Hydrogenophilus thermoluteolus: one gene and its partners. The protein of the gene in region 3 interacts with the protein of the main gene of each other region in a pairwise test. Links are inferred from orthologs where the notes say so. Each region holds a gene or a part of one and is shown on either strand. Other genes may lie near its edges.

Region 1 (4,596 bases), 890 kb from region 3 along the record:
TGCGCGCGCTGGAAGACAGCGGTTTCATCGCGCTCGACAACTTGCCGGTTCCGTTCCTCGTTCCGGTGGTGACCCACATCCTCCACCACGCGCTCGCTACCCCTTCGGCGGAGCGGCGGGAAGGGATCGCAGTCGCGGTCGACATCCGGAGCGGCAACCTCGACGCGCTCCCCGAAGCGCTCGCCGAACTGACGCAGCGCACCGGTATCGCCCCAGACGCGCTCTTTCTCGACGCACGCGACGACGTGTTGCTTGCCCGCTTTTCGGAAACCCGCCGTGCCCATCCGCTCGCCACGGGCACGATGACCGTCGAAGAAGCGATCGCACGCGAACGGCATCGTCTGGAACCCATCGCGCAAGCCGCCCAACGCCTCGACACCAGTCACCTCTCCGCGCAACAGTTGCGCCGATATCTGCGGGAATGGCTACTCCCCGACGGCGCCCCGCGCGCGCCGATCACCCTTACCTTCGAATCGTTCGCGTTCAAACAAGGCGTGCCGCTCGACGCCGATCTGCTCTTCGACGCCCGCTGTCTCCCCAACCCCTATTACGATCCGACACTGCGCCCGCTCACGGGGTGCGATGCACCGGTTCAGGCGTTTCTTGCCGCGCAGCCTTTGGTCACCCGGATGGAAGCGGATATTGCGGATTTCATCACCCGCTGGCTTCCCCATTACACCGCAGAACAGCGCAGCTATCTCACCGTCGCGATCGGGTGCACCGGGGGACAACACCGCTCGGTTTACCTCGTCGAACGCTTGGCCGCCCGGTTCATCCCATCGGCACGGGTACTGGTCCGCCACCGTGCGCTCCACGAAAAAGCCCCTTGCGGGGAATCCCGCAAGGGGCAAACGCAACGAGAATGAACTCTGCTCGCTGCAGAGGAGGAATCAGAAGCGGTAGCCGCTTTCCCCGTGCGCCACGATATCGAGCCCTTCGCGCTCCTCTTCTTCCGCGACGCGCAAACCACCCGTAAGCGCCGCCGCGATTTTGTACGCAACGAACGAGACCACGCCGGACCAAACCAATGTGACGATTACCCCTTTGGCCTGGATTACGAGTTGCGACGCAATCGAAAAATCGGCGCTACCGGTACCACCCAGCGACGGTGCGGTAAACACCCCTGTGAGTAATGCACCGACGATCCCACAAACCCCATGCACACCGAAGACGTCCAGCGCGTCGTCAACACCCAACCACCGCTTCAGCTGGTTGACGCCCCAGAGCCCCACCACGCCGGCTGTCGCACCGATGACGAGTGCGCCCATCGGGCCAACGGTGCCCGCCGCGGGTGTGATCGCCACCAACCCAGCCACCGCGCCCGAAGCGCCGCCCAACATCGAGGGTTTCCCCTTGAGGAGCGCCTCACCCGCCAACCAGAGGAGAATTGCCGCTGCGGTTGCAAACAGGGTGTTCAGGAACGCGAGCGCTGCGGTGCTGTTCGCCTCCAGCGCCGAACCAGCGTTGAACCCGAACCAACCCACCCAAAGCAGCGAAGCGCCGACCATCGTCAGGGGCAAAGAGTGGGGCGTCAGCGCCTCACGGCCATACCCAATGCGCTTACCCACGAGATACGCGCCGACCAAACCGGCGATCCCCGCGTTGATATGCACGACCGTACCCCCCGCGAAATCGAGCGCACCGTCGCCCAGCAACCAACCACCTGGTCCCCACACCATGTGGGCGATCGGCAGATAGGCAAAAGTAAGCCAGATCGCCGTGAAGACGAGCACCGCGGAAAAACGCATCCGTTCCGCAAACCCGCCGACGATCAGCGCCGCGGTAATGCCCGCGAACGTTCCTTGAAACGCGATGAAGGCCATCTCCGGCAGCTTCACCCCCTCGCTGAAGGTATCCGCTAGGCTTTCGAGCGTAACGCCGCTCAAAAAGAGTTTCGCGAACGACCCAAAATACGGGTTACCTTCGGTGAAAGCGAGCGAATAGCCATAAATGGCCCACAGCACCACTGCAAGGGCAAAGGTGGTCATCACCTGCATCAGCACCGAAAGGACATTTTTCGCCCGCACCATCCCGCCATAAAAGAGTGCGAGCCCAGGCATCACCATCATCAACACCAGAAGCGTCGACGTGAGCATCCACGCCACATCCCCTTTGTTCACCATTTCCATCGTTTCGCTCCTATCCATTCCTCACAATGCTGAGGCGTCGGTCTCGCCCGTACGAATCCGAACGACCTGCTCGAGCGGCATGACGAAAATCTTGCCGTCGCCCACCTTTCCCGTTCGCGCCGCCTGGACGATCGCATCGACCACCTGATCGAGCTGCTCGTCCATAACTGCGACATCCACCCGGACCTTGGGCAAGAAATCGACCACGTACTCGGCGCCGCGGTAGAGCTCGGTATGCCCTTTTTGCCGACCGAACCCCTTCACTTCGGTGACCGTCAGTCCGGTAATGCCCGCCTCGTTCAACGCTTCACGCACTTCGTCGAGCTTGAACGGCTTGATGATCGCGCTGACCATTTTCATGATCCGCTCCTCTCAAAAAGTTTTGCCAACACTGAACACCACGCGCGAATCGGCAAGTTTCGAACCGCTGACGTTGGTGTCGACGTAATAAAGCCCCCAATCGAATCCGCCGTAGCTGGCACTCACCCCTACCTTCCAGTCGGTGTAGTCGGCGTTGCCGGTGCCGCGAACCACCTGCCGTCCGACGTGGGCCAACAATTTCACGCCAGGCATTACCTCAGGCGCCACGGTGAGGTCGTAATATTGACTGCCGTCGGAATTGGGCGCGCCGAAGAGATCGGTGAGCGCATAAGAGATTTTGAAGGTCGCCGGGCCGTATCCCATTGCCCCATAGACCTCGGTGGTATGAGGCGTCTTGAGCCCAGAGGCTGCTTTCCACGCCACCGAGTAACTTCCCGGGTAGTAGTACTGGAGCAGGCCGACGTCGAAAGCAAGGTCCCCCATCGACCAGCGCTTGCCGCCGTAGAGATCGAGCTCGACGCTGTTGGAACTGCCCGGCGCCGCATCAGAGAGCCAGGAAACGTTCGATCCCCAAAGACCAACGTACCAACCGTCGGCACCCGTCCAATCGACGCCGGCTTGCAACGCCACTTTCTCGTTGGTCTGCGAAAAGCCACGGTAGACGTAATCGCTCACCAACGCCACATTGCCGGTGACCGCGCTTTGCGCCGCCGCACCATGGGAAAACAGCGCTGCGGCCACCGCGACGGCACCGCATCCCAGAACCAAAGCCTTCGCTTTCATGGTTTTCTCCTCAGTTGCACCAATCGCAACCTTAGGTGAGCAAGTGGCGTGCCAAAGAAAAAAATGATGAGAAATCAACGAATTTCGCCACAGAGTGCGCGCCATTGAAGCGCACCGTTTTATTGCGATGCACCATTGCACCAAAACGGTGCATGACGAGAATCCGTGCGCCAAAAAAATGCACACACTGCACCAACACACGCGTTAGGACTCATCAACCGCGACGTCGGCACACAACACGGCGCTGCCATCACGGCGGGCACAGGCCAGTGTCACCTCCCAATCCCGGTCGGGCAACGCCAGATAGGGTTCGGAAGCAACGATTTGACCCGGTCGCGCGATCGCGCTGCGAAAATAGCTGCGATGCGCCCACGACGCCCCTTCACCCGCTTCAAGCGGAGCGTAGCGCACAGGATCCAGCGGTCGCCGCCAGCGGCAATGGATCGTCGCTCCAAGCTGCATCCCGTGCCGATTGAGGCAATAAAGGCGCAAGAGCGGCTCTGGCGCCGAGTGACACACCCAAGCCCCCAGCGGTTCGCCCCTCGCCCACCGCGTCACAATCTCGGCAAACCAATCGAAAAGGGAGGGGGGCACGACCGGATCGGGCAGGCGGTCCCGGTCGCTGAGCAGCCACTCCTGTTCGCGCGCAGCGCCTTCGCACAGCCAATGTTCCCACGGCGCCGGAACCCCATAGCGATACCCTTGCACCAAATCGACGCCCGCATCGAGCGCACGTTGCGCTTCGTCGGAGTGCTCCACCCCCTCGGCCAGCGCCAACGCCCCTGCTGCATGGATGAAACCGACGAGATGGCGCAAACTCCGTTGCAGGGACCGTCGCTCCCCTGCCCGGACGAAGAGGGAACGGTCGATCTTAACGATATCGGGTTCGAGCACGAACAAACGTTCGAGATTCGAGTCGCCCGCGCCGAAATCGTCGAGCGCAACCAGACACCCCAACGCATGATACTGAGCGACTGCCTGCTGCACCACGGTCAGATCGGCGATCGCCGCTTCCAACAGTTCGAGAACCAGCGTTTCGGGCGGAATCGCCAGTTGGCGTAGCAGGGCTGCGAAGTGGTCCGGATCGACCACGTCGTGCCGGATCGCATGTGGTGAGACGTTGAGAAAGAGCCAAGTTGCCTCGAAGCGCAACCGCGACCAGACCCCAAGATGACGTAAGCGGGCCGCCCGTTCCCGCGCCCATGCCGCTTCGTCGTCTCCCTCCGCGGCAAGATAGATGGACGGGGAAACGACACGCGTTCCGTCCTGCACACGTAGCAGCGCCTCCCACCCCACCACGCGACCGTGGGGCACACTCCAAATCGGTTGCGCGACACTGGTGAGTGTCATCTCATGCGCGGAC
Region 2 (4,551 bases), 800 kb from region 3 along the record:
GAACAGATCGCCGCGATCACCCGCATGGCCGCGCGCAAGATGATGCGTTTCGGCATCACACCCAAAGCGGCGCTCCTCTCCCACTCCAACTTTGGTTCTTCAGACGCGGCAAGCGCCGTGAAAATGCGCGAAGCCCTCAAAATCTTGCGCGAGATCGCGCCGTGGCTGGAAGCGGACGGGGAAATGCACGGCGACCTGGCACTCGACCCCACGATGCGCGCGGAACTCATGCCGCGCTCCACACTCACCGGCGAAGCCAACCTTTTGGTGCTGCCCAACATCGATGCCGCGAATATCGCGTACAATCTCCTCAAGACCGCTGCTGGGAACGGCATCGCAATCGGACCGATGTTGCTCGGGGTGCTTAAGCCGGTCCATATCCTTACTGCCACCTCGACGGTGCGGCGCATCGTCAATATGACGGCGCTCACCGTTGCCGAAGCGAACGTCGGGCCGCGTGCCGTCGAACCCACTCCGCCGATGAGCGAAATCCCCTTCACCACAACCGAATAGGAGTACGCCATGTCTGCACAACACCGCCGTTTGATCATCCTTGGATCGGGACCCGCTGGATACACCGCAGCGATCTATGCCGCGCGCGCCAATCTCGAACCGATGTTGATCACCGGTCTCGAACAGGGCGGACAACTGATGACCACCACGGACGTCGAAAACTGGCCCGCAGACCCAGACGGGGTGCAAGGGCCGGAACTGATGGCCCGTTTCGAAGCGCACGCTCGGCGCTTCGGTACCGAAATCGTCTTCGACCACATCCACACCGCCGTGCTCACCGAACGCCCGTTCCGGCTCGTTGGTGACGCCGGTGCATACACCTGTGACGCGCTGATCATCGCCACCGGTGCCTCGGCGAAATACCTGGGGCTGCCTTCGGAAGAAGCGTTCAAAGGCCGCGGGGTCTCCGCGTGCGCCACCTGTGACGGCTTCTTCTACAAAGGGCAAGACGTCTGCGTGATCGGCGGCGGCAACACCGCAGTGGAAGAAGCGCTCTACCTCGCCAATATTGCGAACAAAGTCTATTTGATCCACCGACGCGACCAGTTCCGAGCGGAAAAGATCCTCGTCGACCGCTTGATGAAACGGGTCGACGAAGGAAAAGTGGAATTGGTGCTCAACCATGTCGTCGACGAAATCTTGGGCGACGACACCGGAGTCACAGGAATCCGTGTCAAACACCGCGACAGCGGCGCTACGCAGGAACTCGCCGTCCACGGTGTCTTCGTGGCGATCGGCCACCAACCCAACACGCAGCTCTTCGAAGGGCAGCTCGAAATGGAAAATGGCTATATCGTCACGCGCGGCGGTCGTGACGGGAATGCCACCGCAACCAGCATCGAAGGAGTTTTTGCCGCTGGGGACGTTCAAGACCACGTCTACCGGCAAGCGATCACCAGCGCGGGGACTGGTTGCATGGCCGCGCTCGACGCCGAACGGTACCTGGACGCACTCGCCACTGGGAAATGAGCAGAGCGACCCCACCGAAGCGTGATTGGCGGGATCAACTGAAGCAGCTCGTCGAAGCGGGCACGCTGCCCCCCGCCGATCGTCGCCGCTACTGGCGCCAAAAGGCCCAAGCGGCGATCGCGCGTGCAGCGACCAAAAACACGCAAGCACAACAAGCCAAAAATTCCCCTGCGGATTCTGCAGCGACGGCCGCGCCCGATCAAACCCCATCCCCAGCGCTTTCGCCCGCTGAAGCCCGGCTGTGGCAGCGCTGGTTACGCGAAACCGGCGTCGCGCCGTTGCCGCCGCAAGATCGCGTCACGCTCGAGCGCCCGCTTCCGCCGCCGACCCCGCGGCAACGCGAACGCGACGAAGCGCAGATCAAAACCGAGCTCTTGTCGCCGTTGACGCTCGACGACTGGCTCGATCACGACAGCGAAACCTTCTTCCTCCGGCCAGGGGTTCCCCGGCGCATGATTACGGAGATGCGGCGGGGCCGTTGGACCATTCGGCGTCAGCTCGACCTCCATGGCCTCACCCGCGAAGAGGCGCGCACTGCAATGAGCGCATTCCTTGCCGAGGCGTTACGCGCTGGGGAGCGCTGCGTGCGGATCATTCACGGAAAAGGGTACGGCTCACCCGGTGGCGTGAGCGTTTTGAAGCACCTCTCGCGGCAATGGCTCACCCGGCGCGAAGAGATCCTAGCTTTTTGCGAAGCGGCTCCCCGACAAGGGGGAAGTGGCGCGTTGCTGGTGCTCCTGCGTGCCCCCAGCGCCAACCGGTAAGCTTACTTCGTGACGGGTAAACCCACTTCGCGCCCACTGCCACCGAGTAGCACCGCACCACCTCGCGCGATCAAATCGCCGATTCGTTGAGTTCGCCGGTGCGAATCCGAATCACTTGCTCCACCGGGGAAACAAAGACCTTGCCATCGCCGATTTTGCCAGTCCGCGCGGCTTTGACGATCGCGTCGACCACCGCCTCCACCATCTCATCGGGCACCACCACCTCGACTTTCACCTTCGGCAAGAAATCGACCACATATTCGGCACCCCGATAAAGCTCGGTGTGCCCCTTTTGCCGCCCGAATCCCTTGACTTCGGTCACCGTCAAACCGTTCACCCCCACCTCGGAGAGCGCCTCGCGCACCTCGTCGAGCTTGAACGGCTTGATCACCGCCTCTACCTTCTTCATCGCTTGCTCCTTATCACGGTTGGGCCGCTCGGGGCCGAAAATGGGACGTAACCGGGTGCCGCCAGTCGCGACCGAACGCACACCGAGTCACCCGCGGCCCCAAAGGTGCCTGCTGCCGTTTGTATTCGCTGGTAAACAGCAACTGCAACACGGAATCGACCACCTCTGGCGCAAAACCCGCAGCAACGATCTCCGCTACCGACTGCCGCTCCTCGATGAAACGTGTCAATATGGCGTCCAGTACCGCGTAAGGCGGCAAGCGCTCCTCGTCCACCTGGTTCGGACGCAGTTCGGCGGATGGTGGGCGCTCGATGATCCGCGACGGGATCACCTCCTGTTCCCGGTTGATCCAGCGCGCCAGACGATAGACCCACGTTTTGTAGACATCTTTGAGTACCGCAAAGCCCCCAGCCATATCGCCGTAGAGCGTGCAGTAACCCGTTGCGATTTCGCTCTTGTTTCCGGTGGTGAGCACCAATGAACCGGTTTTGTTGGAAATGGCCATCAACAACAACCCGCGAATCCGTGCCTGGACGTTCTCTTCAGTGGTATCCGCAGGCAAACCGGCAAAGAGCGGCGCAAGCGACGCACCAAACGTTGCCATCGCGGGTTCGATGGGAATCACCTCATGCCGAACCCCCAAATTCTGAGCGAGTTGCGCCGCATCCTCCAAGCTCATTGCCGCCGTATAGGGCGACGGCATCATCACCGTCCGCACCCGTTCTGCGCCCAACGCGCCCACCGCCAAACAAGCAACCAGCGCAGAATCGATCCCGCCAGAAAGACCGATGACCGCGCCACGGAAGCGATTTTTGCTCACATAGTCGCGCACGGCACTGGTCAGCGCACGATAGAGCACATCCTCGTCATCAAGCTGGGGTGCCGAATCGGGAACCGTTTGCCAACCGCCAGACGCCCAGGTCAAGAGCGCCGTTACCGTCTCGAATTGCGGGGCGCGCCAGACAACAGAACCGTCGGCAGCAACTGCGAACGACGCGCCGTCGAACACCAGTTCGTCCTGCCCCCCTACACTATTGACGTAGAGGACCCCTGCACCACACGATTCGGCGCGTGCGCGCGCCACTGCCTCCCGCTCTTTCTCTTTGCCCAGGTGGAACGGAGAGGCGTTCAACGCCACCACCAGATCGACACCCAACGGCTGTGCCACCGCGAGTGGCTCGGGATGCCAGAGATCTTCGCAGATCGCGACGGCAACCCGAACCCCTTGGCAGGTGACGACAAGCGGCGCGTCCCCCGGGACGAAATAACGGTGTTCGTCGAACACCGACGAATTGGGCAAGCGGTGTTTCGCGTACCATCCCAGCAACGCACCGTCATGGATCCACGCCGCTGCGTTTTCGCACCCCTTTTCGCGCCAGCGCGGCAAACCGACCAGCACATCGAGGGAACGCGGTAGCCGCGCGCAGAGCGTCGCGAAAGCCCGTTCGCATGCCCGCGCGAAATCGGGCAGCAGCAGATGGTCTTCCGGCGGGTAACCGCTCAGCGCCAACTCCGGCGTCACCAGCAGGTGTGCGCCCTGTTGCGCGGCCTCCTCAGCCGCGGCGACGATCCGGTCGACGTTCGCATCGAAATCGCCGACGACCGGATCGCATTGGGCGACGGCAATCCGCAAGGGACCGCTCATGCGCCTTACTTCGCCGCGTTTTTCACGCCGTTCAAGATCTCGGCTTTCGCCTCATCGACGCCACCCCAGCCCGTGACCTTCACCCACTTGCCCGGTTCGAGATCCTTGTAGTGCTCGAAGAAGTGCTTCACCTGCTCAAGGATCAATTTGGGAAAATCATCGAGCGACTGGATCGCGTCGTAGAGCGGCGTCAATTTACTTACCGGTACCGCGATCACCTTCGCATCGACCCCGCTTTCATCCTCCATCTT
Region 3 (4,793 bases):
GATGGAAGATCTCCATAGCCACGAAGATCGTCCCGACTGGATGGGTCATATCGGTTTTGCCGATATCAAGATCAAACTGATCGGTTCGATCGTCGCGATCTCGGCGATCGAGCTCCTGAAGTCGTTCCTCAACGTCCACAACATCGAAGACCGGGTCCTTTGGTGGCAAACGGGGCTGCACTTGGTTTTCGTCTTTTCCGCGCTCTTGTATGCGATCATGGATCGGATCCAGCGCGGCGGGGCGAGCGGTCACTGACAGCTCGTCATAGCGTCCGAACGCGTACTGTCGAAGAAGCGCATTGTGTGCGAGAATAACGGACATGAGACGTGAGGAGCGCACCATGAGCGCAGTGCTTGACCTCTATGATCGCTTACGTCACGCGCCAGACGAAGAGACGCGGGCCCGGGTCATCGCTGAAGCGTTTGATCTCCTGGAGTCGCGTTATCCCCATCTCGACTATCTGGTTACCGTTCGCCACCTCTCCGAAACCGAACTGAAGCTTACCAAGGAGATCGAGGCGGTTCGGGGTGAGGTGAAGGCGACCGAACTCAAGCTCACCAAGGAGATCGAGGCGGTTCGGGGTGAGGTGAAGGCGACCGAACTCAAGCTCACCAAGGAGATCGAGCAGGTACGCGCGGATCTCACCAAAGAGATCGAGCAATTACGCGCGGAATTCACTAAGGAGATTGAGCAGGTTCGGGGCGAGGTCAAAGCGACCGAACTCAAGCTCGTCAAAGAGATCGAGCAGGTACGCGCGGATCTCACCAAAGAGATCGAGGCGGTTCGGGCCCAGGTGGCGATTACCGCTGCCGAGACCCGCTCGTCGATTCTGAAGTGGAGTTTTCTCTTCTGGCTGAGTCAATTTGGCGCGGTGATGCTGCTTCTGTGGCGGCTCTGGCCGCACGGTTAGCGGTAGCGCGGGTTTTCCCGATAAACGGTTTGGGGCTACTTACGCACCCAACCGCTCCAATACCCGAGTCAGCGCTTGGATGATCGCGTTTTGCCGTTCGGGACGGTCGAGTCCTGGGCCGCTGACGACGAACGCGTCTTCGATGCGTTCGCCGGCCGTGTGGATGCGGGCAAGCTCGATCGAAACGTCCCAATGCGCAAGCGCGGTGACGATCGCAAGTAGAGTCCCCGGTCGATCGAGCGCGATCACGGTAAGGACGAACCGCTTGCCGCTTTCATCAGGGGTAATCGTCACTTGCGGCGGAAAACCGAAGTGGCGGACAAGCCGGGGGAGCCGGCGTTGGCAGCGCGGCGGTTCGGGGAGCGTGGGGGTGGGTTGGTCCAGCGCGGCGCTCAGTTCATATTCCAAGAGGTTGAGCGTCTCACGGGTAGGGCGGTCGGGCGGGAAGTCGAGGACGAAGGTATCGAGCGCCCAGCCGTCGGGCGTGGTGTAGATCCGCGCCTCCCAGACGTCGGCATCCAAGCAGTAGAAGACCTCCAATAACCGCGCCAACAAGAACGGGGCATCCGGGGCGAAAACCATCACCTGGACCCCGCTGCCGTCAGGTAGGAGGCGGGCGCGAACCACCGGTTTGCCGGTTTGATGACGCCAGTAGAGGACCCGTGTGTGCCACGCGATGGTCTCGGCGTGGTGGCGAAGGAAATAGTCTTGGCCTACCCGGCGCCAGAACGCGGTCTCCTCGCCTGGGCGAATGCCGTGAAAGCGCAGGATCGCGCGGGCGCGTTCTTGCCGTTCGTGGAGCGGTTCGCCGCGCCGAAGCGCCTCAACCGCGTTCGCCGGGTGCTGCTGGAGCCATTGCCGGGTGGCGTGGAAGAGATCGGCAAGTAGGCGCGCTTTCCAAGGAGTCCACACTTTGGCGCTGGTGCCGCGAATGTCGGCGTGGGTGAGGAGATAGAGCGCGATCAGTCGCCGTTCGTCGCCCACCAGCGTCGCGAAACGCGCGATGGTTTCCGGATCGGTGATGTCCTCTTTCTGCGCGATTCGGCTCATCGTCAGGTGTTCTTGCACCAGCCAGGCAACGAGGTCGACCGCTTCGGGGTCGATCGGGTGAATGCTGAGAAACGCGCGCGCCTCTTCCGCACCGATCGTGCTGTGGTCGCCCCCGCGCCCTTTGCCGATGTCGTGAAAGATCGCGGCCAGATAGAGCAGCCAGGGTTCCCCGAATTCGCTCATCAGCGCAGTCATTTCGGGGTATTCGTGTGCGTGTTCCTCCATCGTGAAACGGCGCAGGTTTCGGATCACCATCAGGGTGTGGAGGTCCACCGTGTACTCGTGGTAGAGGTCGTACTGCATCTGGCAGACGATGCGCCGCCACGCGGGTAGGTAGCGCGAAAGGATTCCAAACTGGTTCATCCGCCGCGTCTCATGGACGATGCCGCGGGGCTGTTTGAGAATCTCGAGAAAAAGGTGTTGGTGGCTGGGGTCACGGTGGTATTCGGAGGTGATGCGGTCACGCTCGGCCCAAAGCCGCCGTGCGGCGCGCGCGGTGAGCCCAGTGAGTTCGGGGTGTTGGGCCATGCGCAGGAAGAGCGTGAGGAACGCTTCGGGATGGTCGGCAAAGACCGCGTCGTGGGCCAGATCGAGTCGGTTGCCGCGACGCACGAAGTATTCATCGATCGGCTCGGCCGATTCCGTTTCGGTGGGGAAAAGGCGTTCGGAAAACGCGGCCATGAGCACGGTGTTGAGCTGCAGCACGATCTTCGCGTTCAGGTAGTACTGCCGCATGAAGCGTTCGGCTGGACGCTGCTCGCCGTGCGCGCGAATGCCGAATTGGGTTGCCAATGCGTTTTGGTAGTCGAAGAGCAGCCGGTCTTCCCGCCGTTTCGCCAGGAGGTGGAGCGCGATACGCACCCGCGCCAGAAAGCGTTGACGTCGGTCGAGCTCCCGGGCCTCTTCTGGCAGCAACAGCCCCGCTTTCGCGAGCGCCGCCCAACGTCCGCGGTACCCCAATGCTTGGGCGATCCACAGGAGCAGATCCAAATCGCGCTGCCCACCTGGGTGCTCCTTCACGTTGGGTTCCAGGGTATAAGGGGAAAGCCAACGACTGTGGCGGCGCTCCTGTTCGGCTGCTTTGGCGCGGTAAAAAGCGGCCGGATCGAGCGCACGCCCCAACGCCGCAAGGAAATCACTGGCCAACGAGACGGCACCCGCAACCCGTCGTCCTTCGAGCAGGTTCGTCTGGACGGTGATGTCTTCACCCGCGAGGGTGAGCGCTTCCATTGGGGTGCGCACACTCATGCCGACTTCCAGCCCGACGTCCCACAGCGCGGCGACGAACGCTTGCGCGCGCGCTTCGTCCGCCCCTTGCAACGGCGCGGGGACCAAAAGCATCAGGTCGATGTCGCTCATCGGGTAGAGCGCGCGCCGCCCGTAACCCCCTACCGCCAAGATGCTGGCGCCACGGGGAAGCGGAACAGCCCGGGTGAGCGCAACGAGTGTGGTATCCACCAACCGGGCGTGGCGATGGAGGTATTGCAAAGGGGTTAGGGTTCCATCCGCGAATTGTGCCGCGAGCTGCGCACGGCCCTCGGCCAGGCGGGTGGCGATCGCGGACAAGTGGGGAGAGACCGACGGGGACATCGCGAACAAGTCCGAAGCTAGCCGATGAATCCGTCACCGAAACGGTCGCGGACGATTTCGGGTGGTTTCGGACAGCCTACCGAGGTGGTGAGTACCTCGACGCCGGTTTCCGTGACGAGGACCGTATGTTCCCATTGGGCAGAGAGGCTGCGGTCTTTGGTGACCACCGTCCAACCGTCGGCGAGCACCGACGTGGGCGCTTTGCCCGCGTTGATCATCGGTTCGATGGTAAACGTCATTCCCGGGACGAGTTCGATGCCCGTTCCCGGTTTGCCGTAATGGAGTACCTGTGGTTCTTCGTGAAAGCGCCGACCGATCCCATGGCCACAATATTCCCGCACCACCGAGTAGCCGTGGTGGTGGGCGTGGCGTTCGATCGCCGCGCCGATGTCACCGAGCCGTGCGCCAGGGCGGACCGCCGCAATCCCCAACCACAGGCATTCGTAGGTTACCTGGACGAGCCGCCGCGCCAAAATCGACGGTTTGTTGCCGACGACGAACATCCGGCTGGTGTCGCCGTACCAACCGTCTTTCTGTACGGTGATGTCGAGGTTGACGATATCCCCCTCTTTGAGCGGTTTTTCGTTGGGAATCCCGTGGCAGACGACGTGATTGACCGAGGTGCAGATCGCATTGGGGAAGGGGTTCGGACTTCCCGGTGGGTAGTTGAGCGGCGCTGCGACCGCTTGTTGCACCTCTTCGATGTAGCGGTGGCACAGGCGGTCGAGTTCCGCGGTGGTCACGCCGGGTTGGACGAACGGCGTGATGTAGTCGAGCACCTCGGAGGCAAGGCGACACGCGACGCGCATCGCTTCGATCTCTTCAGGGGTTTTGATGTCGATGGCCATGGGGTTCGCGCTCCGTTGGGGGAGAGGGTCTCGGTTACTCCGTTTCCGTGACGGAAGGTTTCGTGCCGCTCACGCCTTGCTTCAACGCGGCTTCGATGAACGGGTCGAGGTCGCCGTCGAGTACCGCTTGGGTGTTGCCGATCTCGACTCCGGTGCGCAGATCCTTGATGCGGGATTGGTCGAGCACATAGGAGCGGATCTGATGACCCCAGCCGATATCGCTCTTCGACTCTTCCAGCGCTTGCTGTTGTTCGCGCCGTTTGCGCAACTCCAGTTCATAGAGGCGCGATTTGAGCATCGCCATCGCCGCGGCTTTGTTTTTGTGTTGCGAGCGGTCGTTCTGGCACTGGACGACGATACCGGTTGGGATGTGGGTGATGCGTACCGCCGAATC

The links.
Region 1: the proteins of HPTL_RS07180 (region 3) and glnK interact in binary tests that used the Escherichia coli proteins (3 or more experiments, as listed by UniProt). The link is inferred for Hydrogenophilus thermoluteolus from one-to-one orthologs.
Region 2: the proteins of HPTL_RS07180 (region 3) and HPTL_RS03310 interact in binary tests that used the Escherichia coli proteins (3 or more experiments, as listed by UniProt). The link is inferred for Hydrogenophilus thermoluteolus from one-to-one orthologs.

What each region holds. Positions count from the first base shown.
Region 1 is NZ_AP018558.1:584,815-589,410, reverse strand. What follows is about bases 821-3,732. They hold glnK (P-II family nitrogen regulator), read right to left. Parts: upstream 2,490-3,732; coding sequence 2,151-2,489; downstream 821-2,150. Other genes in these bases: HPTL_RS02855 (sensor domain-containing phosphodiesterase), read right to left, coding at 3,438-3,732; HPTL_RS02860 (TorF family putative porin), read right to left, coding at 2,502-3,233; HPTL_RS02870 (ammonium transporter), read right to left, coding at 891-2,120; rapZ (RNase adapter RapZ), read left to right, coding at 821-866. In the rest of the region: more of rapZ, read left to right, coding at 1-820; more of HPTL_RS02855, read right to left, coding at 3,733-4,596; HPTL_RS02850 (type 1 glutamine amidotransferase), read right to left, coding at 4,585-4,596. UniProt on the Escherichia coli protein: Involved in the regulation of nitrogen metabolism. Regulates the activity of its targets by protein-protein interaction in response to the nitrogen status of the cell.
Region 2 is NZ_AP018558.1:676,061-680,611, reverse strand. What follows is about bases 987-3,853. They hold HPTL_RS03310 (P-II family nitrogen regulator), read right to left. Parts: upstream 2,656-3,853; coding sequence 2,317-2,655; downstream 987-2,316. Other genes in these bases: HPTL_RS03305 (NAD+ synthase), read right to left, coding at 2,669-3,853; HPTL_RS03315 (Smr/MutS family protein), read left to right, coding at 1,479-2,246; trxB (thioredoxin-disulfide reductase), read left to right, coding at 987-1,482. In the rest of the region: HPTL_RS03325 (NADP-dependent malic enzyme), read left to right, coding at 1-513; more of trxB, read left to right, coding at 523-986; more of HPTL_RS03305, read right to left, coding at 3,854-4,300; ppa (inorganic diphosphatase), read right to left, coding at 4,306-4,551. UniProt on the Escherichia coli protein: P-II indirectly controls the transcription of the glutamine synthetase gene (glnA). P-II prevents NR-II-catalyzed conversion of NR-I to NR-I-phosphate, the transcriptional activator of GlnA. When P-II is uridylylated to P-II-UMP, these events are reversed.
Region 3 is NZ_AP018558.1:1,474,362-1,479,154, reverse strand. What follows is about bases 751-3,859. They hold HPTL_RS07180 ([protein-PII] uridylyltransferase), read right to left. Parts: upstream 3,552-3,859; coding sequence 951-3,551; downstream 751-950. Other genes in these bases: map (type I methionyl aminopeptidase), read right to left, coding at 3,569-3,859; HPTL_RS07185 (DUF1640 domain-containing protein), read left to right, coding at 751-911. Also shown: HPTL_RS07190 (TIGR00645 family protein), read left to right, coding at 1-256; more of HPTL_RS07185, read left to right, coding at 342-750; more of map, read right to left, coding at 3,860-4,399.